Candidatus Puniceispirillum marinum IMCC1322: one gene and its partner. Each later gene encodes a partner of the first gene's protein in a complex. Links are inferred from orthologs where the notes say so. Each region holds a gene or a part of one and is shown on either strand. Other genes may lie near its edges. The genes, in order: SAR116_RS03320 and dnaG.

Region 1 (15,805 bases):
TCACCAGCTTTTGAAATCTTTGAAATCCTTGCCGGGAAACCGGTTGGTCTGTTCATAAATCGATGTTCAGACAACGAGCCAGAAGGAGTTATCATGCGCTTGTATGAAAGCGTGTTTATTGCACGTCAGGATGTTTCGTCTACCCAGGTTGAAGCCATGGCCGACGAATTTGCCGGAATCATCACATCCACCGGCGGTTCAATCAAAAAACGCGAATATTGGGGTCTTCGCACCCTTGCTTACCGGATCAAAAAGAACCGGAAAGGCCATTATGTCATGTTCAACATGGAGACCGATAGTGACACGCTAAAGGAATATGAGCGTATCATGGGTCTTAATGAAGATGTTCTGCGTTTCATGAACATTCGTATCGAAGAAGTTGATGAAGCCCCATCGATCATGATGCAGGCCAAATCAGAGCGCCCATCACGTGGACCGCGTGATGATGACCGCCGCGACGATCGCCCTAGAAGTGACGACAAACCCGAAGCATCTGCTGACAGTGCCGTAGTTGCCGAGAAAGAGGAGGCATAAATGACTCAGCTAGAAATCAAACGCGAAGCCCTTCGCAAGCCATTTAATCGCCGCCGCAAGTCTTGTCCATTTTCTGGCGCAAACGCGCCAAAGATCGACTATAAAGACACCAAGCTTCTGGCACGCTACACGTCAGAGCGCGGTAAAATCATTCCTTCACGTATTTCGGCTGTATCTGCGAAAAAGCAGCGTGAACTGGCAACCGCAATTAAGCGTTCGCGCTTTTTGGCGCTTATGCCTTACGTCATGTCATAGAAACAGCCATTCGATTTTAGGAGATACGATATGCAACTCATTTTGCTAGAACGCGTGGAAAAACTTGGACAGATGGGTGATCTCGTCACCGTCAAGCCAGGCTATGCACGCAACTTTCTGTTGCCACAGGGCAAAGCGCTACGTGCCAACAAATCCAACCGCGAACGGTTTGAAACCGAACGCGCCCAGCGTGAAGCTGATAACCTTTCCCGCCGTAGTGAAGCCGAGACCGAAGCTGGTAAAATGGCTGGTCTGGCTGTCAATATGGTACGAGCAGCCTCAGAAATGGGTCAGTTATTTGGTTCGGTGACATCGCGTGATATTGCCGAAGCTGTTAGCGAAGCTGGTTTTACCATTACCCGTTCACAGGTTGTTATGGACAAGTCGATTAAAACCCTTGGCCTGACCGACACGCGCATCCGGCTTCATCCAGAAGTGCATGTTGACATCATCGTCAATATTGCGCGCTCACTTGAAGAAGCCGAAACCCAGCTGAAAACAGGTGTTGCCGTTACCGGTGGTGTTCAGGATATTGACGATGAAGACGACAATATCAATGTTGCGGTTGCTGCTGTTGAAGCTGTTGAAGAAGCCGCGTCAGCCGAAGTTGAGACTGCCGAAGTTGAGGCCGAAAGTGCTGAAGCAGACGCATCTACAGACACAGACGAGTCATCTAAAGACGCTTAAAACTACATTTTAATGCACATCAAAGCCGGAGCCTGTCTCCGGCTTTTTTCTGTTCTGCCGCGCCCAAAAACTATCCACAGGCTAAGAGATGATTTTAAGGCACTTATCCCCATCAAACTTAATCTTAACACCTCCTAATAACCAAAAAATTAGCCTACTATCTGGTTCATGGCTGAAGAACAAACCAACATAAAACCCTTTCCAACTGGCGTATCTGGCACTGGCCCGACCCGGCAAATGCCACATAATTTGCCAGCCGAGCAAAATCTGCTTGGCGCGTTGTTGCTTGATAACAGTGTGATGGAGCGCATTGACGACCGTCTGCGCGCCGAACATTTTTACGATCCCCTTCATGGGCGTATTTTCCAGACAATCATGCGGATGATCGAACGTGGGCAACTGGCGAATCCGGTAACGCTGAAAAGCTTTTTCACCGGCAGTGATGAATTCCCGGATTCGGACACCCAGAATTACCTTACAGATCTTGCCGATGGTGTTATCAGCATCAGTCAGGCACCCGATTATGCCCATACCATCCATGAGGCGCATCTGCGCCGTGAATTGATCCTGATCAGCGATCAGGTCATAACTGATGCAATCCAGCCTGAAGTCGATACCCCGGCATCAACCCAGATTGAAACGGCCGAAGCACATTTGTTCCGTCTCGCTGAAAATGATACAGCCAGCACCGGATTACGCGGATTTGATACCATTGTCGCTGCCAGTGTTAATCAGGCAGATCTTGCGCGTAAGAATGATGGACATCTGTCAGGCTCCAGCACTGGTTTAACCGATCTGAATAATCTCTTGGGTGGTTTACAGCGGTCGGATCTGATCATTCTGGCTGGTCGTCCCGCAATGGGTAAAACCGCACTGGCAACGAATATCGCCTTTCATGCCGCAACAACGACAAAGACAGGTGAAGTCGCCAGTCCGGTTGCCTTTTTCTCACTGGAAATGGCCGCTGAACAGCTTGGCACACGTATCTTGAGCGAGCGCGCCAGGGTTGATTCGGAAAGTATCCGGCGCGGCAAACTGGATTCGCAGGAGTTTGACCAGCTGGTTGCCGCCAGTACCGCCATTTCATCAGCGCCATTCTATATTGATGATACGCCCGCCCTTTCTGTATCCCAGCTTGCCAGCCGTGCCCGTCGCCTGAAACGCACGTCTGGGCTTGGGGTTATCGTGGTTGACTATCTACAGCTTCTAACTGCCCAGCTTGGCGTTCGATCTGAAAACCGGGTGCAGGAAATCTCCAATATCAGCCGTACATTAAAGGCAATAGCCAAAGAGCTTGATGTGCCTGTTCTGGCTTTGTCACAGTTATCACGTGCTGTTGAAATGCGTGAAGACAAGCGCCCAAACCTGTCTGACTTGCGCGAGTCTGGATCGATTGAACAGGATGCCGATGTGGTGATGTTTGTCTATCGTGAGGAATATTATCTCAATAAACGTGAACCTGAACAGAAAATGGAAGAGTCGGTTGATACCTTTAACATCCGCCATGCTGACTGGTTAAGCAAAATGCAAAGCGCCGAAAACAAGGCCGAAATCATTGTTGCCAAGCAAAGACATGGTCCTACAGGTTCGGTGAATGTGCATTTCGAAAAGCGCTTTACCCATTTCACTGATCTGACCGAAAGCACCCATCTGCCTGAGGGTTTCTAAACATGTCCACAGGTGATGAAAATGTGCTGGCGGCTTTTGGCGCGGCTGACAACCGCATTGACATTGATCTTGGCGCTATCGCCCATAACTGGCTTTATCTTGACAGTTTATCCCCAAAAAGCACAATAACCGCCGCTATGGTTAAGGCAAATGGCTACGGTCTGGGCGCAAATCACGTTGGTGCAGCGCTCTATAAGGCTGGATGCCGCCAATTCTTTGTCGCCAATCTTGATGAAGCGGTGTCATTTCGTACCTATCTGGACAATATCAGCATATCCGACGCCCAGATCATGGTGCTACACGGATGCCACCGCGGTCAAGAACATGACATGCGCGCTTATCGACTGACACCTGTTTTGAATGATCTTGAGCAAGTGAGCCGCTGGCGCTTATATGCCCAGAATGCCAATGAGACCTATCCAGCTATGCTGCATCTGGATACTGGCATGACACGGCTTGGGTTTGATCCGGATCAGACTGACTGGCTGATTGAAAATAAACAGGCTTTGAACGGCCTTGAGATCACATATATCATGAGTCACCTGATTTCAGGAGAAATCAGCGACGACCCTGCCAATACTGCCCAGAAAACACGCTTTGACGAATATCGTAGCTTTTTTGGCGGTATCAAAGCCAGCCTTGCCAATAGTGGTGGCGTATTTCTGGGTAATGAATTTCACTATCAGATGACCCGACCTGGCATAGCCATTTATGGTGTTCATCCATGCGGTAAAGACCAAGCCATCACTGATTCAAACGGCTTAAAATCATGTATCACCTGGCATGGACGCATTATTCAGGTGCGCACCGCCCCCGAAGGCGCAACGGTTGGTTATGGCGGCACGCATCGCCTATCTCGGCCGTCACGTATCGCAACCGTGGGTGTTGGTTATGCTGACGGCTATCAGCGCAATCTAAGCAACAAAGCTTTTGTAAATATTCTTGGACACCGTGCGCCAGTGATCGGCCGCATATCCATGGATAGCATCACGATTGATGTTACTGACATCCCACCCAATATCATGCTGAAAGCCGAAACCGCCGCGTTACTGAGCGATTTATACAGCATCGAAGATATGGCAAATGATGCCAGCACAATTCCTTATGAAATACTGACAGGCATTAGCCGTCGTGCGATCAGACGCTATATTTAGATTACCTATAGCCAAAAAGTGCAAACATTGTCATAAATGTAACAGCTAAATATTCGGCGTAACGATCTATCAGGGTGACACATTTATGACTGGCTTTGTGCGAAATATCGGTCGCGCCGTGCTGAATTTTTTGGCATCTCTTGGTCGCATAACGTTGTTCACCCTAGCTGCCATCCGCTGGACATTTTTTCCACCCTATTATTGGCAGCAATTATGGCGACAAACGCTTGATATAGGGTACTATTCTTTACCTGTTGTTGGTTTGACAACGCTGTTTTCAGGCATGGTGCTCGCGCTTCAATCATATACTGGATTTGCACGCTTTTCTGCCGAAGATACGGTTGCAACTGTCGTGGTTCTATCTGTCACACGTGAGTTGGGCCCGGTCTTGGCTGGATTAATGGTTGCCGGACGGATCGGCGCGTCAATGGCCGCCGAAATTGGCACCATGCGCGTTACTGATCAGATTGATGCGCTCGACACGCTTTCCACCCGTCCTATGCAATATCTGGTTGCCCCTCGTATTATGGCAGGAACGTTATGCTTGCCATTTCTGGTTTTGATTGGCGATATTATTGGCGTGTTTGGCGGATATATCGTTGGGGTCTATAGGCTGGGCTTTAACCCATCGATTTATCTATCGCGGACATTAGAATATCTGGAAGTTTCCGATATTACCCTTGGGTTGGTCAAAGCCGCCGTTTTCGGTTTTCTGATTGCCCTAATGGGTTGTTATCATGGCTATCATTCTGGGCGCGGCGCCGAAGGCGTTGGTCGCGCCACGACGAATGCGGTTGTGTCATCGTCAATCCTGATTTTGATCGCCAATTATCTTGTTACAGCCCTGTATTTTGGAGTCTAGATGATGCCGACACCCAAAATCGAACTTGCAGGCGTTACCAAGTCATTTGACGGTAAACAGATTTTGCGCGGCATCGATATTTCAGTCGATGCCGAAGAATCGCTTTGTATCATTGGCACCTCGGGCTGTGGCAAATCAGTCTCTCTCAAATGTCTGCTGGGGCTAATTGTGGCAGATGGTGGGTCGATCAAGATTGATGGTCAGGAAATATTAGGCGCAAATCGTAAAAAGCTCGAAGCCGTAAGGCGGCGCTTTGGCATGACTTTTCAGTTTGGCGCGTTATTTGATTCCTTGCCGATATGGCAAAACGTAACCTTTCGTCTGGTTCAAAGTCAGAAAATGTCGCGCGATGAGGCTCGGCAAATCGCCAAACATACCATTACCCAACTTGGCCTTGCCCCTGATGTAATTGATCAATATCCGGCCGAATTATCTGGGGGTATGCAAAAACGCGTGGCGCTAGCTCGCGCCATTGCCGACAAGCCCGAAATTTTGCTTTTCGACGAACCCACATCCGGGCTTGATCCAATAACAGGCGGTGTGATTGATAGCCTGATTGTTGATGCTGTCAAACGCCTTGGCGCGACCGCTATTACCATCAGTCATGACATGGCATCTGTACGGCGAATTGCTGACAAGGTTGCGATGATCCATAATGGTGTCATTATCTGGTGCGGACCAGTGGCCAAAATGGATGATAGCGGCGTTCCCGAAGTGCATCAGTTTGTGCATGGCCTTGCTGAGGGCCCACTGACAAGACCCTCGCAAAAGGGACATAATTGATGGCACGATCATCGGTCAGCTTTGTGTGCCAGCAATGCGGCGCGACATCACCAAAATGGTCAGGCCGTTGCGACGATTGTGGAGCTTGGAATACGCTTGCCGAAGAACGCAATGAAGCCCCTTCAGGGCCAGGCAAACGTAGTCAGGGTCGTCGCATATCGCTTGAAGCACTGGATCTTCCGCCCGACACTAAACCATTACCGCGACATCTATCACATATTTCAGAATTTGATCGTGTATCCGGAGGTGGGCTCGTGCCTGGCTCGGCAACCTTGATTGGCGGTGATCCCGGTATTGGCAAATCAACCTTGTTATTGCAACTTGTTTGCAAGCTGGCATCTGGTGGATTGAAAGCAGCCTATATTTCGGGAGAAGAATCAGCCGATCAGGTGCGCATGCGCGCACGGCGTCTTGGGCTAAGCGATACCAATGTGCAATTAGCCACCGCCACCAATGCCAGTGATATCGCCGCGTCACTTGGTGGTGTTGATGGCCCCGATGTTATTGTCATAGACTCGATACAGACTATGTATCTGCCCACATTAGACTCGGCGCCAGGAACGGTCTCGCAGGTACGTGCGACAGCACAGGAACTCATTCGGTCTGCAAAACAGCAAGGTGCTGCCTTGTTGATTGTTGGGCATGTGACCAAGGACGGAGCCATCGCTGGCCCCCGTGTGCTTGAACATATGGTGGATTCAGTACTGTATTTTGAAGGTGATCGCTCGCATCATTTCCGCATTCTGCGCAGTGTTAAAAACCGGTTTGGTGCTACGGATGAAATTGGCGTCTTCGAAATGGTTGAAACCGGGCTTGCCGAAGTGCCCAACCCATCCGAACTATTTCTGGCTGACCGCCGTGACGAGGTCACTGGCGCGGTTGTTTTTGCCGGCATCGAGGGAAGCCGTCCACTTCTGGTTGAAATAGAAGCGCTTGTTGCCCCTTCATCTCTGGCCTCACCCAGACGGAACGTGGTGGGATGGGACAGTAGCCGCCTTGCCATGCTAACAGCAGTTCTCGAAGCCCGATGCGGTGTTCCCTTGTCAGGCCGGGATATTTTTCTGAATGTAGCTGGTGGTATGAAAATATCCGAAACAGCCGCAGATTTGGCGGTGGCCGCAGCTTTGATCTCGTCAGTAACCGGACGACCTGCGCCTAAACGCACTGTGTTTTTTGGCGAAGTCGCTTTATCAGCCGAATTACGTCAGGTGGCGCAGGCCGAATCACGGTTGAAAGAAGCGGCAAAGCTGGGTTTTGATAATGCAATCATGCCACGACCGCGTAAAAAACTATCCACATCGTCAAAAATATCTGTTGCTCAGCCATCTACATTATCTGACCTGATTGACATTATGGGGGGAATGACATGATGTTAGTTACATTGTATTACCTGCTGCCACTTTGGGCTCAAAAATGATTGATTTTTCCGTCCTTAATTTAGTTGATTATGGCATAGTGATTGTCTTGGTCGTTTCGGCGCTGTTTTCAACCTTGCGCGGTATGACCCGCGAATTTCTTGGCATCGTTGGCTGGGTTATTTCGGTTTTTGTCGCCAAGCTAAGCGCCCCTGCCCTTGAACCTTTAATAGCCGAGATCATCAATATTGAAGGGCTGTCGTCAGCCTTATCATGGGCATTACCATTTGCCATTACCGTCGTCGTATGGTTTGTGATTGCAAGCCTGATGTCACCAGGTCTGAAACGGGCGGGACTGGGCAGTCTTGATCGATGGCTTGGCGTTATTTTCGGGCTTGTAAGAGGCTATGTCATTGTCCTAATTGCCTATATGACAGCAGTCGTCGCTCTTGATGGTGAAAGCAAACTTCCTGATATTGTGACCGAGGCTTATAGCACGCCATTTATGCGCCAAAGCGTCCACAGTCTGTCAGGCGTGATTCCCGAAGAAATGCGCGACAATCTGCTGGAAAATGTGCCTCTGGACGATGGCACAGGCGATAAAGAGCTTATTGACACTGACGAAGTCCCAATTTCTGATGCCCCATTATCTGATATCAGTAAAACGGCAAGTGATAACCTCGATCTATTAGCTGACGAGGCTGAAAAGGTCGAATGAGCATCTTATGCACTATATCGGCTTCTTGACGACCAACGGCTTAAAGAGGATAACCTGACACACAATATGATTGCGCGTTATAACAGGGAAAATTGCATGACTGGTGTTTCCACAAATCCATTCGATGACGACCATTTTCACGAAGAATGTGCAATCTTTGGCATATATGGTACCCCTGAATCGAGCGTTCATACAGCCCTTGGCCTTCATGCGCTTCAGCATCGCGGCCAAGAAGCATCGGGCATTGTCAGCTTTGACGGCAAAGATTTTCACGCACATCGCGGTGTCGGCCATGTTGGTGAAAACTTTGATGCTAATTCAGCACCGATGCAGGCTCTCAAAGGCCATATCGCCATTGGGCATAATCGCTACTCGACAACAGGTCCATCGGAAGTGCGCAATATTCAGCCTTTCTCATCCGAGCTGGCCTTTGGTGGCTTTGCTTTGGCGCATAATGGAAACTTGACCAATGCGGCACGTTTGCGCGCATCGCTTGTTGAAACAGGTAGCCTGTTCCAATCATCTACAGATACAGAAATCATCGTTCACCTTGTCGCACGGTCTCATCAGCAGGGTGTTAGCAACCGATTGATTGACGCGCTGAAACAGATCGAAGGCGCCTATTCACTAGTTTGCATCGCCGATGACATGCTGATTGGCGTTCGTGATCCTCATGGTGTACGTCCACTTGTATTGGGCAAACGTGATGACGCCTATGTGCTGTCATCTGAAACATGTGGATTAGATATTGTTGGCGCCGAATTTGTTCGTGATCTTTTGCCTGGCGAAATGGTTGTCATCGACAAAACCGGCATTACGTCAATCATGCCATTTCAAGAACAGCCATCGCGCTTCTGCATTTTTGAATATATCTATTTTGCCCGCCCCGACAGTATACTTGAAGGACGCGGCGTTTATCACGCGCGCAAATCTATCGGTGCTGAACTGGCTACTGAGTCGCATGTTGATGCTGATCTGGTTGTTCCCGTGCCAGATTCAGGTTTGCCCGCCGCAATTGGTTATGCGCAGGCAGCAAACATACCGTTCGAGTTAGGTATCATCCGGAATCATTATATTGGCCGTACCTTTATCCAGCCAACACAGAAAGGGCGCACCGACTCGGTCAAGATGAAGCATAATGCGAATTCATCGGCGGTTGCTGGCAAACGTGTAATTCTGGTCGATGACTCTATTGTCCGTGGCACAACGTCGCGTAAGATTGTTCTGATGATGCGCGCGGCTGGTGCCACCGAAGTGCATATGCGCATAGCCAGCCCGCCAACGATTAACCCTTGTTTTTACGGTGTGGACACGCCGGATAAAGATCAACTTATCGCCGCCCAGATGTCTGTTGATGATATAGCCAAGGAAATTGGCGTTGATAGTCTCAGCTTTATCTCGATTGATGGTCTATATCGCGCCATGGGAGAAGCACGACGCGACCCCGATTGCCCACAGTTTTGCGACGCCTGTTTCACGGGTGATTACCCAATCAAGCTGGCCACGGGTCTGTCGGCAAAGCGCGTTTCACATGGTGTGATTAACTAAATTCGTATTTACCAAAGACGTAATTAACCAAATACAGGAATCATTTCAAACCATGAGCAGTCAAGATCTTGATGGCAAGCTGATACTTGTAACAGGTGCAAGCCGGGGCATTGGCCGTGCTGTGGCCATTGCCGCCGCACAAGCTGGTGCCGAGTTGATTATTACCGGTCGAACCATGGGCGCGCTGGAAGAAACTGACGATGCGATTAAATCAGCCGGAAGCAAAGCGACAATTGTTGAACTTGATATGGCTGACACCCCTGCCATTCCAAGATTGGCCAGTGCCATTCAAGGGCGCTGGGGACATCTTGATGGCCTCGTTGCCAATGCTGGCATGATTGGGCCTTTAACGCCTGTATCGCATCATGAAGAAAGCGTTTGGAATAACACCATTATGATAAATCTGACCGCGCAATGGCATCTGATAAAGGCGATGGAGCCTTTGCTTTTGCAAAGTGATGCAGGCCGTGCGATTCTTGTATCATCGGGGGCGGCAAGTAACCCGCGTGCTTTCTGGGGTGCCTATGCTGCGTCAAAAGCTGGGCTTGAAGCATTGGGCATATGCTGGGCGGCAGAAACCGAACAAACAAATCTGCGGGTGAACATGATCAATCCCGGCGCAACGGCAACTCTTATGCGCGCTTCGGCATTTCCCGGCGAAGATCCAAGCACGATTCCGGCACCCGAAGATATAGCCCCTGCTTTCGTCACTTTGCTCAGCCCGGCCTGCACATCGCATGGCAAAGTCGTTGCAGCCCGCGAGATGCTTGGCCTTTAAAAGGTACGGTATTTCCTTCTTCAAGGTTTCTACTTCCTCGCTCTTTAGTAAATCATATATCAGTGACATTATTTATTGAATTTTTAGCCCAATCAACTTTGCCTCAAGTGTTGAAAAACTTGGGGAGCTATCCAAAATATGTAGTTTTATTCCGGTTATGTCAATTTTGCCGTTTTTCATCGGCACACGTATTCTCACATCTTGAACCATTCTCTTTACACTACATTTACGATAATAGTCATATCGCCATGAACAGTTGTTAATCTCCTCGCAAATGTAAAGTTTTAGCGCAGGGTCATTAGGTATTTCGTCTAGCAAGTTACAAATCAGCACATCTGAGACAGCGCCAAACTGATAGGGATGATAGAATGCTTTACCACCACTGCCATTTGCACTTATTGTAATAAGATCAAATTTAATCTGATCAGTGGGAACATCATACATCCCATGAACACCATTGTTGCTTTCTCTAGTAGTGATGAGGGGAACCTTGCCCGCTCCCAATCCCTTCGCTGGTGGACATTGCCCTCTTCGAGGTTGTATCAATTCAGAAATTTGGAATTCCCTGATTTCCTTTGCCGCGATTATGAAGGGTGCATTTTTGGCTTCCACGCTTTCGAGCATTTTAAGCACCCCAGCGATACTTTTTTCTGGCGCAATACTTATTTTTTCACTACTTGAGAGATAAGCTTCAGACGCAAAGTCATATAGCCCGTCAAGTTTGAGCGGCGAAAGAATTTTCTCGCGAGGTTTAGCACCTATTTTTGTGTCTCCTATTTGCATAAATTTGCGTAAGTCGTCCGTAATTTCATTCATATTATCTTGTGCTGTTGCCTTTGCGATTAACTTTGATTTTTGTGAAGCGCTTTGACCGTCAAAAAGAATGCCAAAGTAAACCAAATCATCAATTCTGTGAGGCCTCCATGTTTCTAAAATAATGGCGTATGTGCCCTTGTTCGCGACTGGGTAGAATAGGTCATCTTGCATTCTGATGACCGCTTTAACAGTGTGTTGTAATAAGAGGTTCTTTCGCCACTTTTTATGATCGTCGCCCGTGATCGGTCCATTAGGCAGTATGGCAAACAGCTTTGCACTTGGTGCAGCTTGAAGAATGGCGTGATCAACAAAGTCACACTCAGGCTCAGAAACTGCAAATGGTGGGTTCATAAAAATTCTAGTAAATGGCCCAGACGCCTTATTAGGTTCGCATTCACTAGCAGATTGTCGTTTAACCGTCTTGCTCAGCATATTAAATTGATTGTCAAAGCAATTACCGTTGTGAATTTTGCTACTACCATCGCCACGGAAAATCATATTGACTAATGCAATACTAAAGACACGATCCGATTGTTCAATCCCGTAAAGGTTATCATTACGGAAGGCATCGAACTTTTCCCCATCAGTCTGCTGGCAAGTTTCACGCACCTTATCTAATGCCGCAACCAAAAAACCACCAGTGCCACACGTTGGATCATAAATGACATCATGTGCCCCAACACCGACAACCTCTGCTGCAAATTTGGTTATGTGACGAGGAGTGAGGACAATTCCCATTTCACTTGCATCATTAGCATACTTCAAAAAAGTTTCATAAAATTGACCTAGTGCATCTGCACCACTATTGATCGCCGACCGTACGTTCATCTCTCTAAGATGCTGAACTGTCCTTACAATTGCTCTTCTATATTTGAAATGGTTTTCAGCGGTTGCCGGAAGTTTCAGCGTTACTTGGTCAAAAAAAACAAGCTTACCATGAATTTTCAGCAACGCTTCAATTCTAGCGTTAATATCATTTACCAAGGTGGCAGGGTCATTATTGAGACTCATGTCGTTGTCTTTGACCAGTGCAAGTAACAGGCCAGCCACAAGGCAAGCTCGCTCGCTCGCGGTAACAGCGTTGATGTGTAGGTCATGATTGATTTCGTTTGCTTTCACCAGAAATTCATCAAGATTAACTTCATACCCACCAATAGAAGGAGAATTAGACTCAATTATTTGGATGCATTGAGATTGTGATATAAAACCAGTAGTGGCATAGTTGTTTATAGTTATATCCTGCCAATTATCACCGTCCCAGAATTTAGTTTGTACTATGATGGATTCATCTGGTGATCCTGCAACGGCTGACACCAATCTTGCAGGTGAGGTGCCACTCGCCATGTTGATCACTTCACAATACGTTTGCGCTTCTTTTAGGGCAACTGACAAATCATCCGTCTTACTTTTTGCTTCTATAACCCAATAACAAACCTCAGACCCTGACTCAAAGACGACTATGTTTTCTGGCTTTTTCAGCCCGAGTCCATCGGCAAGAGTCTTATCATGTTTGAAAAACTCCCCTTGCGTATAAACTGATCCTCCTTTTGATGGATTGCGAATGTCCCAACCCAACGTACGCAAATTTTCGGTTATATACTTATATGATCTGAATTCGCTGTCAGTCATTGTGATGCCCTCCCATTTAGGGCATCTAGCTTAGTTACAAAAGGTAAAGAAAAGGTTTACAGACCGGAATTAAACATTACTTAAATCAAACATATTGATCCCTCGACAAAAAACTGACTTAAAAAGATTATCTATAAACGTTCACCGCATCCTGAAGCGGAACGGATCAAGTGCATGACAGATATCACGCGCCAGCGATACTGGCGTGCCGGTAATTTCGGCGGCCAGCATATCCCCAAGCAAAGGCGCAAAGGTCATGCCGCGCGCACCCAGTGCCCCCAGACAATAGATACGATCCCCAAGATGCCCCATGATCGGGTTACGATCCGGCGTGCTGGCACGCTGGCTCATGCGGCCTATAAAACCACCCGTAACATCTGGCACCTCAATCAATCCGGCCATACCGTCAGGTAGCAGGTTCATATTATGGGCATGTCCCTGATCAGTGACAGTCATGGCGGCAGTGCGGTCAAATGTGGCACCAAGCTCGTGAAACCCATTATATGCAGGCGTCAGATAGCCACCAAAGCTCAGCCCAGATTGCAATGGCTGCACGGCATTATTCGTAGGAATATGGCTAACTTGTCCCGAAGTCACGTCAAGCGGAATACCGCTTTTATGCAGATGTGACAGAATCTGGCTGATATTGGCGCCGCCAGCTAGCACGACAGCGCTATATGCTTCGCTCATGTCGCCATTAATGCGGAAGGTCTGCGCATCCAGCTGGGTTATATCCGTAACCTTGGTTGCCAAAGACAAGGACGCCCCCGCGGCAAGGCGCTCGACATATTTGACCGGATTGATGATGCGACCATAATCATGTACGGCGCCGCCAAGCGGAAGTGCGATAGCTGACAAAGCAGAGGCTTCATCGGCATCGACAAAACGCATCAGGCTATCTGGCCAGAATTGCCGCCTGAATTTATCCTGTCGCACGGCTTCGCGGTTTGGCCAATCCAGCGAAATCACATTGTGGGCAACACTGCAATCAAGTGCGTCAGATAATCTGGCCGCAAAGGACAAACACATTGATGATAGCTGACTGGCAAGATTATGATCGACAGCCAGCCTTGGGCTTTGCACAGCCATACGGTTGCCGGATGCCCCGCTTGCCAGCTTTGGCGCACTGTCAAAAATAGTCGCGCTGACACCTCGCCTGTTCAGGCCGGACGCAATTGACGCACCCGCTATACCGCCACCAATAATGGCCACCTGTTTGATACCATCTGCACGAGTGGCCAGAGGGGCAACAAGCGGCTTTATCCCGGTTAACATATGGCGTTTGCGGCCAAAGCCGGGGCATTTTTCAACGACAAAGCCAGCCCCTTGAAGGGCGTCTCTTACGCCGCTGGCCACCGTAAAGCTAGACAATGTTCCGCCTTGGCGCGTTAACCGGCCAACATGACCCAGTATATCTTTGTCCCACATAGCCATATTTTTGGCGGGACTGAACCCATCAAGAAACCAGGCATCAGCCCGAAAATCCATCTCGGCCAGCATGTCCTCTGCCTGTCCGTAAAGCAGGTGTAGCCGTAGCCGCCCATCAAGCAAAGGCACCATATGCGTCCCTGGCCAGCGCGGTGGCATAGCCGCACGTAAAGTTTCAGCATACAAAGCGACCTCGGCAAAGGGCGCATGCGCACGTGCAAGGTCATCCAGCCTAAGTGGGCACGCTTCGAGTGAGATATAATCCAGTTGCAGGTTGGGAAACTTATCCATCTCGGCCATCACTGCCAGCAGATTCAACCCCGTACCAAATCCCGTTTCGGCAATGGTGAAATGTGACGCATCTTGCAGCCGAAAGGGTAAATCATTTCCACTTAGAAATACGTGGCGGCTTTCAGCCAAGCCGCCTTCAGCCGAAAAATAGACATCATCATAGTCATCAGCACGCAGAATATCATCGCGCCAGCTCAGCTTCGCTTCAGCCAGTCGATAATCTGCACCATCATGCATATGTAGGTTTTCTGCCATACTGAACCAGTGCGGTAATTGACGAAAAGTAATGTTTCAAAATCGGCTTAATATTCGTGTTTTGAGTTAACTATTTATTATACATAATTGGATAAACTAACGGAACGTAACTAAAATGAGGGCTAAAACATGCTGAATTGGATTGCGTTATCCGTTTTTAAACAATTTGTGAATGTCGGCAAGATCACAGTTAAGATTGCAGATAAAAAACCTATTACATGCTATGGCAGGCATGATGGCCCCTCTGTCATGGTCACATTGCGCTCTAATCGTGTTTTTCGTGAAATCGTTATGCGCCCTGATCTGGCTATTGGCGAGGCTTATATGAATGGTGACCTTATCATCGAAAATGATGATCTGGATTCATTGATGCTATTCTTGATGTCAAATCATAGACATTGGTTGACGCATTGGGCAGGACGCACAAGCCTTGCCATTAGTAATCGGCTGGCTTTCCTGCGGCACCATAATCTAGTGCGTGCCTCAAAACGCAACGTCGCCCATCATTATGATCTGAAAGATACGCTATTTGACAGTTTTCTTGATCCTAGACGGCAATATTCATGCGCCTATTCTGACGACAGCACGACAACAATCGAGCAAGCGCAAATCAATAAATTGGCACGAATTGCTGCTAAACTAAACATACAGCCCCATGATACTATTCTGGATATTGGATGCGGTTGGGGTGGATTGGCACATGCGTTGATCGATTGTGTACCTGAAACGCATGTAACAGGCATCACCCTATCCGAACGCCAGCTTGATTTTGCCACTCAACAGCGTGATCAGAGTGGCAGACAGCAACAGCTTGACTTTCATTTACGTGACTATCGCCATCAAACGGGCAAATTCGACCGCATTGTATCAGTTGGTATGCTTGAGCATGTAGGTCCTGGGAACTATGATACCTATTTCAAGACAATCAAAAAGCTTCTTAAACCCAAAGGTGTCGCCTTGATCCATTCGATTGGCGTTTATGCGCATCCCCATCCTTGTAACCGCTGGCTAGCAAAATATATTTTTCCTGGTGGTTATCTGCCC
Region 2 (15,806 bases), 1.8 Mb from region 1 along the record:
TGAGCTGGGCGCAGATGGCGGGCATGTCGTCAAGCGGGATAAAGTCATGATCGGGGATCACATCGCCAAGCGGTACCGTATGCCCGCCTTGCATCATCGCATCATGAAAGGCGGCGAGGCGGCCTGTTTCGATCTGCCGGTGTGCCGTGCTGGTTGCATTACTACTGGTTGCGGGGCTGGTTGTATTACTGCTGGTTGTGGCGTTAGGGGCGTCACTATGCCAGTCGGCGACCATGACAGGGGTGCCAGTGATGGTAGCCTCGCTGGTCATATTGACCGAGTCCGAGGTGACGATAATCGCATCGGCAATGCCCAGAATACCCGGATAGGGATTGGCGTCCTGCGGGGTGGCGAGGCGGTGGCGCGTGTGCGCATCATTCAGCGCGAGGGTCTCGGTCAGCTGCCGGATCAGATCAGGCGGGGTGCGGCGTGATGGCACGATAGCCAAGCTGGCCTTGGTCTGGCGGGCAAAAGCGTCAAGCTTTGCCACCATGCGATTGGCCATAGCAGGGGAGATTTTATAACGCCGGTTATCGCCGCCAAGCATCACCACAACGCGCGGAAAGGCGGCATTTTTCCATTTCGGCGCAAGCGTGCGGGCGGCGTCGGCTATTGTTTCCGGTGTCAGGCGGTTGAGCGATCCAGTCGAGACAATGACATTGTCACCGCGGACAGGGTCATGCGCAGGCACCAGCAGAATGTCAAAGCAGGCGGGATCAAGCCGCGGATCCTGAATATGAATCGTTTTCATCGGCTGGCCAGCGATGCGCGCGCGGTGCCGCATGGCAATCGAAAGGCCAGCCATGCGCCGCCCGCAGGTGACCAGCAGATCGGGAAAGCGGCTATCGGCATAAGGCAGGGCAGGCGTTGATATAGGCAGAAATGGTGCAAGTATGGCAAGGTGGCCAAGACGTGGCACGCTGCGCAAGGGCTGGCGCGGCGTTACAATGATATCGCGAAAGCCAGAGGCAACATGCGTGGCGGCGACTTCATCAGGTGAAGGGGTTGTCCAGCCCATCGCCTCAGCCAGTGCCAGTGACTGCAAGCGCATGCCGGCCGTGCCATCACTGACGACCCATATCTCTGGCCTTGTGGTTGGCCGCGTATCTGGCGCTGAAGACGTTTTTGTCACGGCAAAACTTTCTGGTTCATATGGCTGGGGTTCATATGGTTGATCGGCATGGCCTGTCGATATGACCACCCAGCAGATGGCGGTACTATGTAACTATGTGTAATATCAAGCGCAGATACGCGCAATATTCTTACGCAATTATCTTGGTAAATATCCTGTGCAGGTGTAATATCGGCGGCAATCACAACCATTTCCTCTTGGGCTATCTGTTTGGGCGTGCGTGGGTGTGGCGCATATGGGGTTGGCCAAATGACAGGTGAATTATGACAGGTGCATTATGACGGGCAAAATCAAAATCGATGCTGTTGATCGGCAAATCCTGCATGATCTTCAGGAAGATGGCCGTATCACCAATGTCGATCTTGCCAAACGTGCGGGCATTTCGGCACCGCCATGTCTGCGCCGTGTGCGCGGGCTGGAAGATGCCGGTATCATCAAGGGCTATCATGCCGATATCGATGCCGATGCGATGGGCTATAGCGTCAATGTGTTTGCCTTTGTCGGGCTGACCAGCCAGGCCGAGAGCGATCTGCAGGATTTCGAAGAGCTGGTGAGTGCCTGGCCGCAGGTGCGGGAGTGCCATATGCTTATGGGTGAGACCGATTTCGTGCTGAAAATCGTCGCCCAGGATTGGGATGATTTCCAGAAATTCCTGACCAGCAAGCTGACGCCGGCGACAAATGTCAGCCATGTGAAAACAGCACTGGCGATCCGCTCGGCAAAAATGCTGCCTGGCGTGCCTATCGATCTGGATGAAAGCACGCGTTAAGGCGAAACGCCAAAGACAAATACCCGATAGCTAGAAAGAGTCAGCAAGTAGCAAACAGCAAAGATGATAATTTTGCGCTTAATATGTATGATTTGTTTATTTTGTATATTGCGTTTATTTTGTTTGTGATAGATCCTATGGGTAAGTGAAGGAGGGCGCGATGTCGAACTTAGCATCTGTTAAATCAAAAAATCCCATTCAAGCCGATCGTGAACAACAATTCTTGCCGCGTATTGACAGCTGGGAAATTGACCGTATCAGGCGTGTTCAACGCAGAATTCTGGCCGCGAAAGGATGGTTTAGAATTGATGCAGAGGCAATTGAAGTGGCTAGGGCTATTTTACATCTTGTGGCCATATTGCCAGACAGCGATACGAACCCAGAAAGTGATGCTGGGCATGTTCAGACTGTTCTGACCACGAGTGAAGCGGCAGATATTCTTATGGTATCTAGACCCTATGTGGTGAAATTGCTCGAACAAGGCGAGATTGCTTTCCACAAGGTCGGCACACACCGCCGTATTATGGCCTCTGATTTATATGCCTATAAGCAGCAAACCCATAGAAACATACTGTAATTCATCTTACCTGAACGGGTGAATAGGCGCGAATAAGGCGATGTTGAGGAGCGCCGCGCCGAACGCAAAGATGATAACGCCACCTATAAGCCCAACCACATCCATGATGCGCCCTAGCGCCAGATTCCCGTTCGGTAACATCACCAGCAGCCGTTTGGCCGTCTGTCTGAGATAGACAGAGATCGTGGCCAGTAAACTGACGGTCAAAGCCGTGCCCAAAGACATTGCCAATACGGACAATAATCCAGCCATTTCAAGATTCAGCGCATATGCAAGTAGCAAAACGATCACCGCGCCAGAACATGGTCGTATCCCGATTGACATGACTATGCCGATAAAGGTTCTGAAGGATAACGGGCTTTCAAGATCGTTGGCGGTTGGTCCATGTGCATGATTGCAGTCATGCGCATGATGGTCATGATGGTCATGATGGTGCGCATCACCATGCGATGAAGGGGTCTTGAATATATTCATCAAGCGTACTGAACGGACAACCACAATCATCAGTCCCACCAGCGCTATCAAAGCAAAGCTGGCAATTTCAACATCATTGGTGATGCTTCGTGTTTGCCGCATAGATAGATCAAGAAGCCAAACAGCCGATGTAACGATAACGATTGCCGTGATCCCTTGGATCAGGGCGGCGGCAAGTGATAATATCACACCACGGCGCAACTGGCTTTCATGTGAGAGCAAATAGGTCGAGATCACAATCTTGCCATGCCCGGGCCCAGCGGCATGAAACACGCCATAAAAGAAACTAAGGGCAATCAGTGCCAATGATGCGCTAAAGCCATCAGTTTCAACGCGCCGCAAGGCTTGTGATAGGCTTTGATGCAAGTCGCGTTGCACAGATTGCACGGCGATCAAATATTCTGACCAGATGAGGTTAAAGCCGGATCCCAACCAAAAGACCATGCCGATCAGACCAGCCGCTGTACCAAACAACAATAGTGCTGTCTTTCGGCCAGTCATGTGCATGTTACGCGAATGGTTTCTGCAAATAGCCGGCCAATTGTGTTGTCAGGGTTGGCGTCAAGGCTGGATGACCGGGACAAGGCGATGGCATCGGCAGATGGATTCGGCTGCAAAATTTCCGTACCACAATTATCTGGCGCGTTACCCTGAAAGGAAATGGTTTCCCCCTCGGCATGATACATCTCGATATAATAGGTCGGGTCGAAAATTGCGTAGGAAAAAGCCTGTGCCGCAAGATCGACAGGGCTTTCAATTGATACGGTAAAGCGCATCCAGACACGATTTTCGCGGATTTCGGCAACAGCTCCGCCTAGCTGTATCAGTGGTAAGGTGACCCCATCACGCTTGGCCAGCGTAAAATAATTATAGGGCTTTAGATTCTCCATGAGCTCAGCAACTTTTTGCTTGATGGCACTTTCGACGCCATCAGGGTGTAAAGCGGCTTCCTCAAGCATAGCTGCTGAGAAAAAATCATCAAAAAGCCATTCCTGATAAATCGCCGACACCTTGTCATTATCATCGAGAATAATCTGGCTTTTAAGATCAACCCACATATGCGGATGCGCGCTTGATACAGAAACCCACCCCATGATCAGGCAGACTGCCCCGATGATGTAGCGAGGGAAATTACGCATTTTCGCAGGCATCACAAACACCATGCAGTTCAATACTGGATTTAGAGGTTTTGAATTTTGTCTTTTCTTCTAATCCGGCAAGAAATAGCGAAACGGTATCGTCACATATTTCTTCAACTTGGTCGCATTTGTCGCAAATTACGAAAGCGGGCACACTATTTTTTTCACATGATAAATGAGAACAGCTGATAAAGGCATTCAGGCTTTCCAATCGGTGCACACGACCAATTAAAATTAGCTTTTCCAGCGCGCGATAAATCTGGAGCGGTGCGCGCAGACCAACATCCCTTAGTTCATCAAGGATCATATATGCGCTCATGGCACCCGTTCCCTTTTCAAGAACGTCCAAGACAAGTTTTTGATTCTGAGACAGGCTGTTACTATCTATCATCTATTGTGACACCGGCGTTATTGTCGGCGCCCCGCTGGTTCTGACCATTATTCCTGAATAGGCCCAATGGCACTGGCATTAAAGATAGAATAAAGCATATTAGCGCGGCCACAACAATACTTGGCCCGGCCGGTGTATCCAATTCAAGAGAGCCAAACAGGCCAAACCACACCGAAATCACGCCAATAAGGATGGCAAAAAATGCCATTTGTTCAGGCGAGCTTGATAAGCGTCGCGCCGTTGCAGCCGGAATGATGAGCAATGCCGTAATCAGTAGTACCCCAACGATCTTCAACGAAACCGCGATTACCCCCGCCATCAATATCATGAAAATGATATTCACATGATCTGGTTTGGCACCTTCTGCCAAAGCGAGTTCATAACTTACGGTAGCGGCGAATAACGCCCGCCAAATTACCATAAGCACTACAAGCACAGACATGCCACCGCCCCAGATTATGGCAAGATCAAAGGTTGTAATCGATAGGATATCGCCAAACAGGAACCCCATCAGATCAACCCTGACCCAGGTCATGAAGGCCAAAGTAACAAGACCAACAGCTAAAGCGGAATGCGCAAGCAAACCAAGCAAGGCATCGGATGACAGGCTGGCGCGACGTTGCAGGAAAACCAGCATCAACGAAACGGCAACCGAAACTACAAATACGGCAAGTGTAACGTTGACCTCAAAAAGCAAGGCCAGGGCGACGCCAAGCAGAGCCGAATGGGATAGCGTGTCGCCAAAATAAGCAAGCTTTCGCCAAATAATAAAACAGCCAAGCGGGCCAGCTACCAAAGCAACGCCTATGCCTCCAATTACGGCGCGAACAAAGAAATCGTCAAACATCTGCATTTGTCCTTTTGGCGCCAACAGTGGTGCTGCTTGACGTTGGTAACAGGTCATCGTCAGTCAGGTGATTATGCGCCAAAGCCGCCTCTTTGCTTTCAATACTGCCATCAGGAAGATGCTCATGGTCATGTTGATGTTGGTAAAGGGCAAGGCCAGATGCGGTGCGTTCACCAAACAGGGTTTTGAATTCATGGCTAGAGGTAACCGATGCCGGCGTGCCAGAACAACAGACATGGCCATTTAGGCAAATAACCCGATCGGTTGTGGACATCACAACATGCAAATCATGCGAAATGAGCAGAATGCCACAATTAAGCTCATTACGGATTTTTTCGATGAGCTTGTAAAGCGCCATTTCACCGTTGAAGTCAACACCCTGAACCGGCTCATCAAGAACCAATAATTCGGGTGAACTCATTATGGCTCTGGCAAGCAGAACGCGTTGAAATTCACCACCAGACAAATTGCTCATCTGCATATGTGCTAAATGCGTCGTTTCGGTTGCGGCTAGCGCATCGTTAATTTGTGTTTTATCAGCCTTGTGCGTGAGAAGCAGAAAGCGGCTTACCGTTAAAGGCAAGGTCCAACTCAATTCGAGTTTCTGAGGTACATAGCTGACGCGTAGTTTTGGCTTGCGGTATGCCGTTCCCTCATCGGTTGCCAATACACCAAGAGCTAGTTTCGCTGTTGTGGATTTGCCCGATCCGTTTGGTCCAATCAGTGTCACAATCTCGCCAGGCTCGACGCGCATAGACACCCCCCGAACCAACCATTTTTTTGATCTATAAATTCCAGCATTCTCAAGCGATATGAGCATTTGTCTCTCTTAGTATGAATGGACAGTCTGAATTATGTCGATTTGATCTTGTAATACAAGTGACAGTATGTAAATTTAGTGATGTTATAACATTACGTCAATAATATTGTCCCAAACTTTTGCTAAATGGTGCCACAATGCGATATCTCACATCTGCCCTTCTTGCCTCAACTGTACTCACTTCGAATATCTCAATAGCACAAGCTGACGTTAACGTCGTTGCATCAATCAAACCTATTCACTCTCTGGTTTCTGCCGTTATGGATGGTGTTGGCAAACCCTTTCTAATCATCGATGGGGCTGGCTCTCCGCACACATATGCGCTGAAACCGTCACAGGCAGGCCAGCTTCAAGACGCTGACCTTGTTTTCTGGGTTGGTCATGATCTTGAGACATTTCTTGAAAAGCCCATCGAGGGGATCGCCACCAAGGCAACGTCAATAGCCCTGATTGATGCGCATGATTTAACGAAAATAAAGTTCCGTGAAGGCGGCGCTTTTGACGAACATGATCATGACGATCATGATGACCATGATGACCATGATGACCATGACGATCATGATGACCATGATGACCATGATGACCATGATGACCATGACGATCATGATGACCATGATGACCATGATGATCATGGACATGATGGTTTTGATCCGCATGTATGGCTGGATCCGGTGAACGCAAAGGTGCTTGTTCACGAAATTGAGGAAGCGTTGACAGAAGCCGATCCTAAAAATGCAAAGGCGTATGAGGAAAATGCCACAAACGTAATGGTGCAGCTAGATCAGCTGGTTGAAGAGATTACGGTTGAGCTAGCCCCCGTGAAAGGCAAAGGTTATATAGTTTTCCATGACGCCTATCAGTATTTCGAAACGCGCTTTGGTGTTGCCGCTGTTGGTTCACTAACAGTATCACCAGAGGTCATGCCCGGGGCGCAACGTGTCAGTGAGTTGCAATCGAAAGTACGATCATTAAACACCACTTGCGTATTTTCAGAGCCACAATTTGAACCCAAGCTGGTGGCGATAATTACCGAAAATACGAATGCCCGCACCGGTATATTAGACCCGCTTGGCGCCGCAATCGATAGCGGCCCACAACATTATTTCACCCTCATACGCAACATGGCGCGGTCTTTGAAAGAGTGTCTGTCTGCAAAGGGTTAGATCATTTTAGGCATGTCGCATCAAGAGGCGTAAAATAGGGGGCGGCCTATAAGTCATGTGGGCTTGCCCCGAACGGGCGTTACACCTTGGTCATATCGAATAATTCGATCGAGATGATTTCATAGCTTTTGGTGCCGCCCGGGGTCTGGATTTCGGCCGAGTCACCAATACCCTTGCCAATCAGGCCACGGGCGATCGGCGATGAGGTTGAGACCAGCCCTTTGGAAATATCAGCCTCATAGGGGCCGACAATATGAAAGATCGATTCTTCGTCGGTTTCTTCATCGGCAACGCCCACCGACGTGCCAAAGGTCACCTTATCACCAGTGAGTTGCGAGGCATCGATGACTTCGGAGCGGCTGGTAACTGCCTCAAGCTCGGAAATACGGCCTTCGATAAAAGACTGGCGTTCACGCGCGGCATGATATTCGGCATTTTCCGATAAATCGCCATGTTCACGCGCAACGGCAATGGCGTTAATCACGGCCTGTCTTTCGGTGCCTTTGAGATGCGCCAGCTCTTCTTTAATGGCTTCGAGGCCCTGGGCCGTAAATGGTATCTTTTCCATCAGTGTTTCCGTCATCTTGAGTTCGCATCATGCCCTGTAAGGCAGCTTTTAGTCAGTATAATATATATAATATATATAATATAAGGGCTTCCCATAATATAGGACAAGACCATAAGGGCAATAATATATGGGATGTCTTGATAAGCTATGCCTTGGCCTAGCCTATCCCAAGGTCATATAAACAGGCAAGACTATAGATACAGACTTTAGATGAAGACGGGAAATGAAGGCGGGGCGATATCAGGTGCCGATAGCCGCCAGATGTTCTTGAAGCGATTTGACCCCCATCTGCCCCTGACGAAGTGCGCGGATTGCCTGACTCGCGGCGCGGCTTCCCGAAACAGTTGTATAATAGGGAATCTTGTTGGTCAGCGCGGTCTGGCGAAGCGAGAAGGAGTCCTTGATCGCACCAGCACCTTTTGCGGTATTGAAAACAAGCTGGATATCGCCCGAAAGCATGGCGTCAACCGCATGTGGCCGGCCTTCCATGACTTTGTTGATGCGGGTTGCCGGCACGCCAGCCTTGGTCAGGGCATCGGTGGTGCCGCCTGTTGCGACGATCGAAAAACCATCAGCGACAAGATCACGGCAGATTTCGACAAATTCGGCCTTATCTTCATCCTTGACCGAAATAAATACAGTGCCGCTAAGGGGCAGGTCGATGCCAGCGCCAAGCTGGCTTTTGGCAAAAGCACGTCCAAAATCAGTATCAACGCCCATCACTTCGCCGGTTGATTTCATTTCTGGCCCCAAAAAGATGTCAACGCCCGGGAAGCGCGCAAATGGGAATACCGCTTCTTTTACCGCCACATGATCGAGCTTTACATCCTGTAGATTAAAGCTGGCCAGCTTTTCACCCGCCATCACGCGCGAGGCGATCTTGGCAATCGGCACACCAGTGGTCTTGGCCACAAAGGGCACGGTACGGCTACCGCGAGGATTGACCTCAAGCAGATAGATATCGGTGCCCTTGATTGCAAACTGGATGTTCATCAGGCCAACAACACCTAGCGCATGTGCCAGGGCGGTGGTCTGACGGCGCAATTCGGCCAGAATATCGTCAGATAGATTTTGCGGTGGCAGCGAGCAAGCCGAGTCACCCGAATGAATGCCCGCTTCTTCGATATGTTCCATGATGCCAGCGATATAGACATCAGTGCCATCGCATAGCGCATCAACATCAACCTCGACAGCATGGTCAAGGAAACGGTCTATCAGCACCGGATTATCCCCCGATACGATTACGGCGTCACGCATATAGCGTTCCAGATCATCAAGGTGATGCACCACCTCCATCGCGCGCCCACCAAGCACATAGGACGGACGGATAACAACAGGCAGACCAACGCGATCGACGATGGCGCGTGCCTCATCAGCCGAATGGGCGATGCCGTTTTCAGGCTGAAGGAGATCCAGTTTCTGTAAAAGCTGCTGGAAGCGTTCGCGGTCTTCGGCAAGGTCAATGGCATCGGGGCTGGTGCCCAGTATCGGGATGCCAGCTGTTTCAAGCGCGGCAGCAATCTTTAGCGGTGTTTGGCCGCCAAGCTGGACGATCACGCCAGCTAATGTGCCGTTCTCGGACTCGCGTTTGATGACCGAAATCACATCTTCGTCGGTCAAAGGCTCAAAATACAAGCGGTCGGATGTATCATAGTCAGTTGATACGGTTTCCGGGTTGCAATTGATCATGATGGTTTCATAGCCCGCCTCGGACAAAGCGTAGCACGCATGCACACAACAATAATCAAATTCGATGCCCTGACCGATACGGTTTGGTCCACCGCCCAGAATAACAACTTTTTTACGATCTGACGGATCAGCTTCGCATTCCGCACCACCAAGATTGCTGGTAGCGTCATTGGAAAAAGCACTGGCAAGTTCATAAGTGGAATACATATAGGCGGTATCAGAGGCAAATTCGGCAGCGCAGGTATCAATACGTTTGAATGACGGTACAATATTATGCGCCAGACGTTTGGCGGTTACATCATCGGCTGGCAGATTGGCAAGCTGACCCAGACGACGATCGCTAAAGCCAAGCGATTTCAACCATAAGAAGGGATAGGCATCATCCGGAATACCCTGATCCTTGACCATAGTCTCGGCGTCAAGAATGGCCTGCATACGTTCGAGGAACCAGATATCCCAGCCCGTGGCGGCGGCCACTTCGGCAGGGGTCATGCCGGTGCGCAAGGCCTGTGCGATCCGCAAAATCCGGAAGGGAACAAGTTCGTCCAGCCAGCCGCGCATCGCGTCATCACCAAGCGTACTGTCAGATTGCGGCAATGGCACTTCATCAAGACCGTTCAGGCCGGTTTCCATCGAGCGCAATGCCTTTTGCAGACTTTCCTCGAAAGACCGGCCAACAGCCATCGCTTCGCCAACCGATTTCATCGACGTTGACAAGGTGCTCTGGGCACCGGAGAATTTTTCAAAGGTGAAGCGCGGTATTTTGGTAACGACATAATCAATGGTTGGTTCAAAGCTGGCTGGTGTAACGCCGGTAATGTCGTTGGCCAGCTCATCCAGCGTATAGCCTGCGGCCAGTTTAGCCGCGACCTTGGCAATCGGGAAGCCAGTGGCTTTCGAAGCCAGCGCCGATGAACGGCTGACACGTGGATTCATTTCGATGACGATGACACGGCCTGTATTCGGGCAGACGGCGAACTGGACGTTTGAGCCACCTGTATCAACGCCAATTTCACGTAGCACAGCTAAAGACGCATCACGCAGGTTTTGATATTCCTTGTCTGTCAGCGTCAATGCCGGCGCCACGGTGATCGAGTCACCTGTGTGCACGCCCATCGGATCGATATTTTCGATCGAGCAAATGATGATACAATTGTCAGCCGTATCGCGGACAACTTCCATCTCGAATTCTTTCCAGCCCAGCAATGATTCTTCAATCAGCACTTCGGATACAGGCGAAAGTCGCAACCCGTTACGCACGATTTCTTCAAATTCGGCTTTGTTATAGGCAATGCCGCCGCCTTCGCCGCCCAAGGTAAAGGACGGGCGAATGATCGCTGGCAGGCCAACAAAATCGAGGGCGGCCGCGGCATCTTCAAAATTATTGACGGTGCGGGCGCGGGCGCATTCCAGCCCGATACGTTGCATCGCCAGTCGGAATAATTCGCGATCTTCTGCCATTTCGATTGATTTGGTGCGTGCGCCGATCATTTCAACGTCATATTTGTCCAAGGTGCCATCATGATATAACGACAAGGCTGTATTTAACGCAGTCTGTCCACCCATGGTTGGCAAAAGCGCGTCAGGACGTTCCTTTTCAATAATTTTGGCAACCGTTGCTGGTGTGATTGGTTCAATATAGGTAGCATCAGCCATGTCCGGATCGGTCATGATCGTGGCCGGATTCGAATTTACCAGAATGATCCGATAGCCATCGGATTTCAGCGCTTTACAGGCTTGTGCGCCCGAGTAATCAAATTCACATGCCTGTCCAATGATGATAGGGCCGGCGCCGATGATGAGAATGGAAGAAATATCATTACGGCGCGGCATCTAGGATCTCCCCTGATTCATCAACGCGGTGAAGCGTTCGAACAAATATCTAGAATCATGCGGACCAGGCGATGATTCAGGATGGTATTGAACACAAAAGGCAGGTTTGCTTTTGTGGCGAAGTCCCTCGATCGAGTGATCGAACAGGGAAATATGTGAAATTTCAACGTCATCAGGCAGGCTGTCGGGATCAACAACAAAGCCATGATTCTGGCTGGTGATTTCAATCTTGCCTGTCGCAAGATCCTTGACCGGATGATTGGCACCACGATGGCCACGTTCCATTTTGAAGGTCGTTGCGCCAAGCGCACGCGCCATAAGCTGATGTCCGATGCAGATACCAAAGATTGGCATATCTGCTTCAATAAGCGTGGCGATTTCTGCTGCCGCATAGCTGGATGTGGCGGCGGGATCGCCCGGGCCATTAGACAAGAATACACCGTCCGGCTTCATCGCCATAATGTCGGCTGCTGAGGTGTTAGCCGGGACAACGGTTACATCACAACCTGCATCTGTCAGACAGCGCAAAATATTCTGTTTACAGCCATAATCGACCGCGACAACCTTGTGCTTTGCGGTGGTTTGCCGATGCGCAACTTTACTATAATCCCAACTGCCATCAGACCATTTGTCAGTGTGCTTCTGGCTCACTTCGATAGCCAGATCCATACCCTTTAGTCCAGGCCAGGCTACGGCCATTTTGACCAGCGATTCTGTATTGATATGGCCGTCAGGCTGATGACAAATGACACCTCGTGGGGCGCCATGATCACGGATATGCCGCGTCAAAGCACGCGTATCGATGCCACTGATACCTGGCAAATTATGCGAGACAAGCCATGCGTCTAGGCCCAGATCAGCACGCCAGCTAGCCGGATTTGTCACAGGCTGGCGCACAATCATGCCTAGCGCGGCAGGCGTGTTGGTTTCAATATCATGACTATTGGTCCCAACATTGCCGATATGTGGAAAGGTAAAGGTTATCAGCTGTCCCGCATAAGACGGGTCGGTCATGATTTCCTGATAACCTGTCATGGATGTATTAAAGCAAACTTCGCCCACATTTGTAGTGGCGGCACCAAAGCCAATTCCGGGGAAAACAGTCCCGTCTTCAAGAACTAAAACAGCTGTCGGATTATCCCGACATGCGCTGAGCGCGGCAAAATCGTGGTCAGATTTTGTTGTCTGCCCCATATTATCACGGTTCCTGCTGTTGGTTAGATATCGAGTGGCTAAGCTAATGCCCTCAAACGAGTGGATTGATACAAGACAGGCCTTGATTGGTCAAGAGTATGAAAGCGGGTTATTAGAGAATATCCGCGTCTCATATGCTTCAAAACTATTAAACCGGCTTATTATGAAGAAATCGTGTAGGGTTGCACTTTGCAAGGTTACTGCGTACAAGCCTTTTGTTTTCTTGGTGGATATTTTAGGAAGTGTCATGCGAGACAGAATTACAGATGCGATGAAACAGGCGTTAAAGGCCAAGGATCAAGTAGCACTTGGTACAATGCGCCTCATAATGGCTGCGTTGAAAGACCGTGACATTGCGGCGCGTGGTAATGGCAATCAGGATGGAATCAGCGACGATGACATTCTTTCGATGCTACAGACGATGATCAAGCAGCGGAATGAGTCAGCGAAAATGTATCGTGATGGTGACCGGATTGAGCTTGCCGAAGCCGAAGAAGCCGAAATCAAGATCATCCAGTCATTTTTGCCAGCCCAGCTTGATGATGCGGCCATGAATAAAGCGATCAAAGCCACGATCGCCGAAACTGGAGCTTCATCGGTCAAGGATATGGGGCAGGTGATGGCATCATTGAAAACCAACTTTGCCGGACAAATGGATTTTTCGGCAGTCAGCCAGATGGTTAAATCTATTCTTATGGATAAATAGTCCGGATCCAGACCCGGAATGCGTGATCCAAAGGTTAGGCATAGGGAATGGTGACTGTGGTAAAGCTGGCTTACAGGCATAGGATTTGCGCGTTTGTCCGCGGTTAGTTAAGCTTAAGCCGAGAAGCCAAGTGGAGAAGAAGCCAAGTGGAGAAAATGGCGTCATGGCAGTGCCTCCCGAATTTATCGAAGATTTGCGGCAACGCGTGCCGTTATCAGATATAATTGGCAAGCGCGTAAAACTAGTCCGTAAAGGCCGCCGCTTTTCCGGTCTATGCCCATTCCATTCGGAAAAAACCCCTTCTTTTTCAGTCGTCGATGATGATGGGTTCTATCATTGTTTCGGCTGTGGTGTGCATGGTGATGCGATTTCGTTTCTGCGTGAAATAGATGGTCTGGAATTCATGGAAGCGGTTGAACGGCTTGCAGATATGGCAGGTATGGCTATGCCTATCGGTGCCCCGCAAGATCCCAAGGTCACACAGCAACGCAAAGCCGCGCTTGATATTCTGGAAACGACAGCCACATTCTTTCGGGCGGCGCTTGACCGCGAAGATGGCAAGGACGCGGCACGGTATCTGCTTAACCGCAATCTGGATGCACATATCATACAAACCTACAGGCTTGGTTATGCGCCGCGGGGTGGCTTGCGGGCAGCGCTGTCGGCAAAAGGCTTTAGCGATGCTGATATGCTGGCCGCTGGGGTGTTGCGGAAATCGGATCGTGACGGGTCATTATATGATTACTTCCGCGACCGGGTGATGTTCCCGATTGAAAACCGGCAAGGCAAAGTGATTGCTTTCGGAGCGCGGGCTCTGGGTGATGCACAACCAAAATATCTAAATTCAGGCGAGGGGCCGACCTTTTCAAAAAAGGCGGTACTTTATGGCTGGGTTCAGGCGCGCGAAGGCCTGCGGCGGCAGTTGCCGCTTGTGATTGCCGAGGGCTATATGGATGTGATCGCCATTCATAAAAGCGGTGTGGCAGCAGCAGTTGCGCCATTAGGTACGGCATTGACACCAGAACAGATTGTGTTGGTGTGGAAATTACATAATGAGCCGGTTTTGTGTTTTGATGGCGATGCCGCGGGACAAAAGGCACAAATGCGCGCGCTGGAACGGTTTCTTCCGCTTCTGGAACCAGGCAAAACAGCGCGGTTTGCGACCCTGCCTGCGGGCAAGGATCCCGACGATGTTCTGCGCGAAGCCGGATATGAAGGCTTCAAAAACATTATTGCCACCGCCAGATCGCTGGTTGATACGATGTGGGACGGAATTATGGCCGATCACGATGTGCGGCAACCCGAACAGCGCGCCCAGTTTTGGCAGGCGATACGGTCACAGATTCGCAATATTGGCAATAATCAGGTGCGTAGTGCCTTTAGTGATGAAATCGAGAACCGAATCGCCGCTATGCGCACGCAAATGCGCGGTGGGACCATGCCAATGGCAGCACGAACAGCGCGACGGCCATCGACAGGGATGATTAATCGTCATAAAGCTTTATTAGCACTACTTTTGGCGCATCCGGCGCTTATTTCGGGGGCATTTGAAACGCTATCAATGATCGATTCGGGCGATGAACGGCTGGAGATGATAAAAAAAGCAGCTATAGACGCGTTAATCAGCGATCCAGACCTTGACGCCGCGGCTTTAAACTATCATTTACAGGGATTGAATTTCACGGATGAACTAGCTGATTTGACAGGGGCCGATATGAAAGCCAGATTACCGTTCGATCCCGCCACGATGAATAGTGACACAGCAGAGGCGCATCTCGGAGAATTAGTGGCTCTTATCAATGGAAAATCGGGCGTGTTTTCAAAGGCGTCTCAACAACGAAACTAAACACAATAAGGCATGAAATGCTGTATCCGATGGATTGCAGCTTGTGGATTTGTGAAAAGTGCCGGATATGCCGGTGAATGAAATGACAGACTTATCCATGATGGTATAGATCATGATTGGTCGCTAGGTGGAAATAAGCACCCTATTTGGGCTACCCTGACAGCTTGTTTGTATCAGGGGCAACAAAGGAATGTGAGTGACAGGCATGGCAGTCAAAGCAAAAAAACAAGTCGAGCCAGAAACCAATAGCCCTGATGCAAGTCAGGCATCCAGCGCCGATGCTGCCCAGCAGACGATCAAGACGCTGATAAAGATTGGTAAAGAGCGTGGCTTTGTGACGCATGACGAGCTTAACGCCGCCCTGCCAGCCGAAGATTATACATCTGAGCAAATTGATGATGTGATGTCATCGCTGAGCGAAATGGGCGTATCAGTGGTAGATAGTGCCGAAACCGACGAAAATAACGAAGAAGAACAGGCCGAAGGCGGCAAAGCCGCCGGCAATCTGTCAGATAGTGATGTGTCTGGCACCGATGATCCTGTGCGCATGTATCTGCGTGAAATGGGCAGCGTCGAATTGCTGTCACGTGAAGGCGAGATCGCCATTGCCAAACGGATCGAAGCTGGGCGTGAAATGATGATTGGCGGGATTTGTGAA

Evidence for each region.
Region 2: the proteins of SAR116_RS03320 (region 1) and dnaG are in contact, whole or in part, in a crystal structure (PDB 2R6A), measured with the Geobacillus stearothermophilus proteins. The link is inferred for Candidatus Puniceispirillum marinum IMCC1322 from one-to-one orthologs. Residues at the interface, in WP_033016901.1 of Geobacillus stearothermophilus: Ser13, Glu15, Ala16, Gln18, Glu91, Leu92, Asp94, Ala95, Val96, Pro97, Thr98, Ala99, Ala100, Asn101, Tyr104, Tyr105, Ile108; in WP_049624496.1 of Geobacillus stearothermophilus: Lys456, Leu457, Leu458, Pro459, Ala460, Asn463, Ala464, Leu467, Leu535, Leu536, Ile537, Ala538, Gln544, Glu545, Asp548, Tyr549, His552.

What each region holds. Positions count from the first base shown.
Region 1 is NC_014010.1:681,572-697,376, forward strand. What follows is about bases 963-3,894. They hold SAR116_RS03320 (replicative DNA helicase), read left to right. Parts: upstream 963-1,644; coding sequence 1,645-3,144; downstream 3,145-3,894. Other genes in these bases: rplI (50S ribosomal protein L9), read left to right, coding at 963-1,476; alr (alanine racemase), read left to right, coding at 3,147-3,894. Outside these bases: rpsF (30S ribosomal protein S6), read left to right, coding at 94-534; rpsR (30S ribosomal protein S18), read left to right, coding at 535-789; more of rplI, read left to right, coding at 820-962; more of alr, read left to right, coding at 3,895-4,298; SAR116_RS03330 (MlaE family ABC transporter permease), read left to right, coding at 4,384-5,160; SAR116_RS03335 (ABC transporter ATP-binding protein), read left to right, coding at 5,161-5,943; DNA repair protein RadA, read left to right, coding at 5,943-7,313; SAR116_RS03345 (CvpA family protein), read left to right, coding at 7,357-8,016; purF (amidophosphoribosyltransferase), read left to right, coding at 8,113-9,564; SAR116_RS03355 (SDR family NAD(P)-dependent oxidoreductase), read left to right, coding at 9,617-10,342; SAR116_RS03360 (HsdM family class I SAM-dependent methyltransferase), read right to left, coding at 10,415-12,787; mnmC (FAD-dependent 5-carboxymethylaminomethyl-2-thiouridine(34) oxidoreductase MnmC1), read right to left, coding at 12,929-14,761; SAR116_RS03370 (SAM-dependent methyltransferase), read left to right, coding at 14,891-15,805. UniProt on the Escherichia coli protein: The main replicative DNA helicase, it participates in initiation and elongation during chromosome replication. Travels ahead of the DNA replisome, separating dsDNA into templates for DNA synthesis.
Region 2 is NC_014010.1:2,434,000-2,449,805, forward strand. Bases 12,874-15,806 are described here. They hold dnaG (DNA primase), read left to right. Parts: upstream 12,874-13,465; coding sequence 13,466-15,148; downstream 15,149-15,806. Other genes in these bases: SAR116_RS11435 (GatB/YqeY domain-containing protein), read left to right, coding at 12,874-13,302; rpoD (RNA polymerase sigma factor RpoD), read left to right, coding at 15,354-15,806. In the rest of the region: SAR116_RS11375 (mitochondrial fission ELM1 family protein), read right to left, coding at 1-1,132; SAR116_RS11380 (Lrp/AsnC family transcriptional regulator), read left to right, coding at 1,410-1,901; SAR116_RS13835 (helix-turn-helix domain-containing protein), read left to right, coding at 2,062-2,478; SAR116_RS11390 (nickel/cobalt transporter), read right to left, coding at 2,485-3,453; SAR116_RS11395 (DUF1007 family protein), read right to left, coding at 3,450-4,103; SAR116_RS11400 (Fur family transcriptional regulator), read right to left, coding at 4,084-4,482; SAR116_RS11405 (metal ABC transporter permease), read right to left, coding at 4,472-5,329; SAR116_RS11410 (ATP-binding cassette domain-containing protein), read right to left, coding at 5,322-6,083; zinc ABC transporter substrate-binding protein ZnuA, read left to right, coding at 6,287-7,312; transcription elongation factor GreA, read right to left, coding at 7,392-7,880; carB (carbamoyl-phosphate synthase large subunit), read right to left, coding at 8,121-11,402; carA (glutamine-hydrolyzing carbamoyl-phosphate synthase small subunit), read right to left, coding at 11,403-12,596; more of SAR116_RS11435, read left to right, coding at 12,844-12,873. UniProt on the Escherichia coli protein: RNA polymerase that catalyzes the synthesis of short RNA molecules used as primers for DNA polymerase during DNA replication.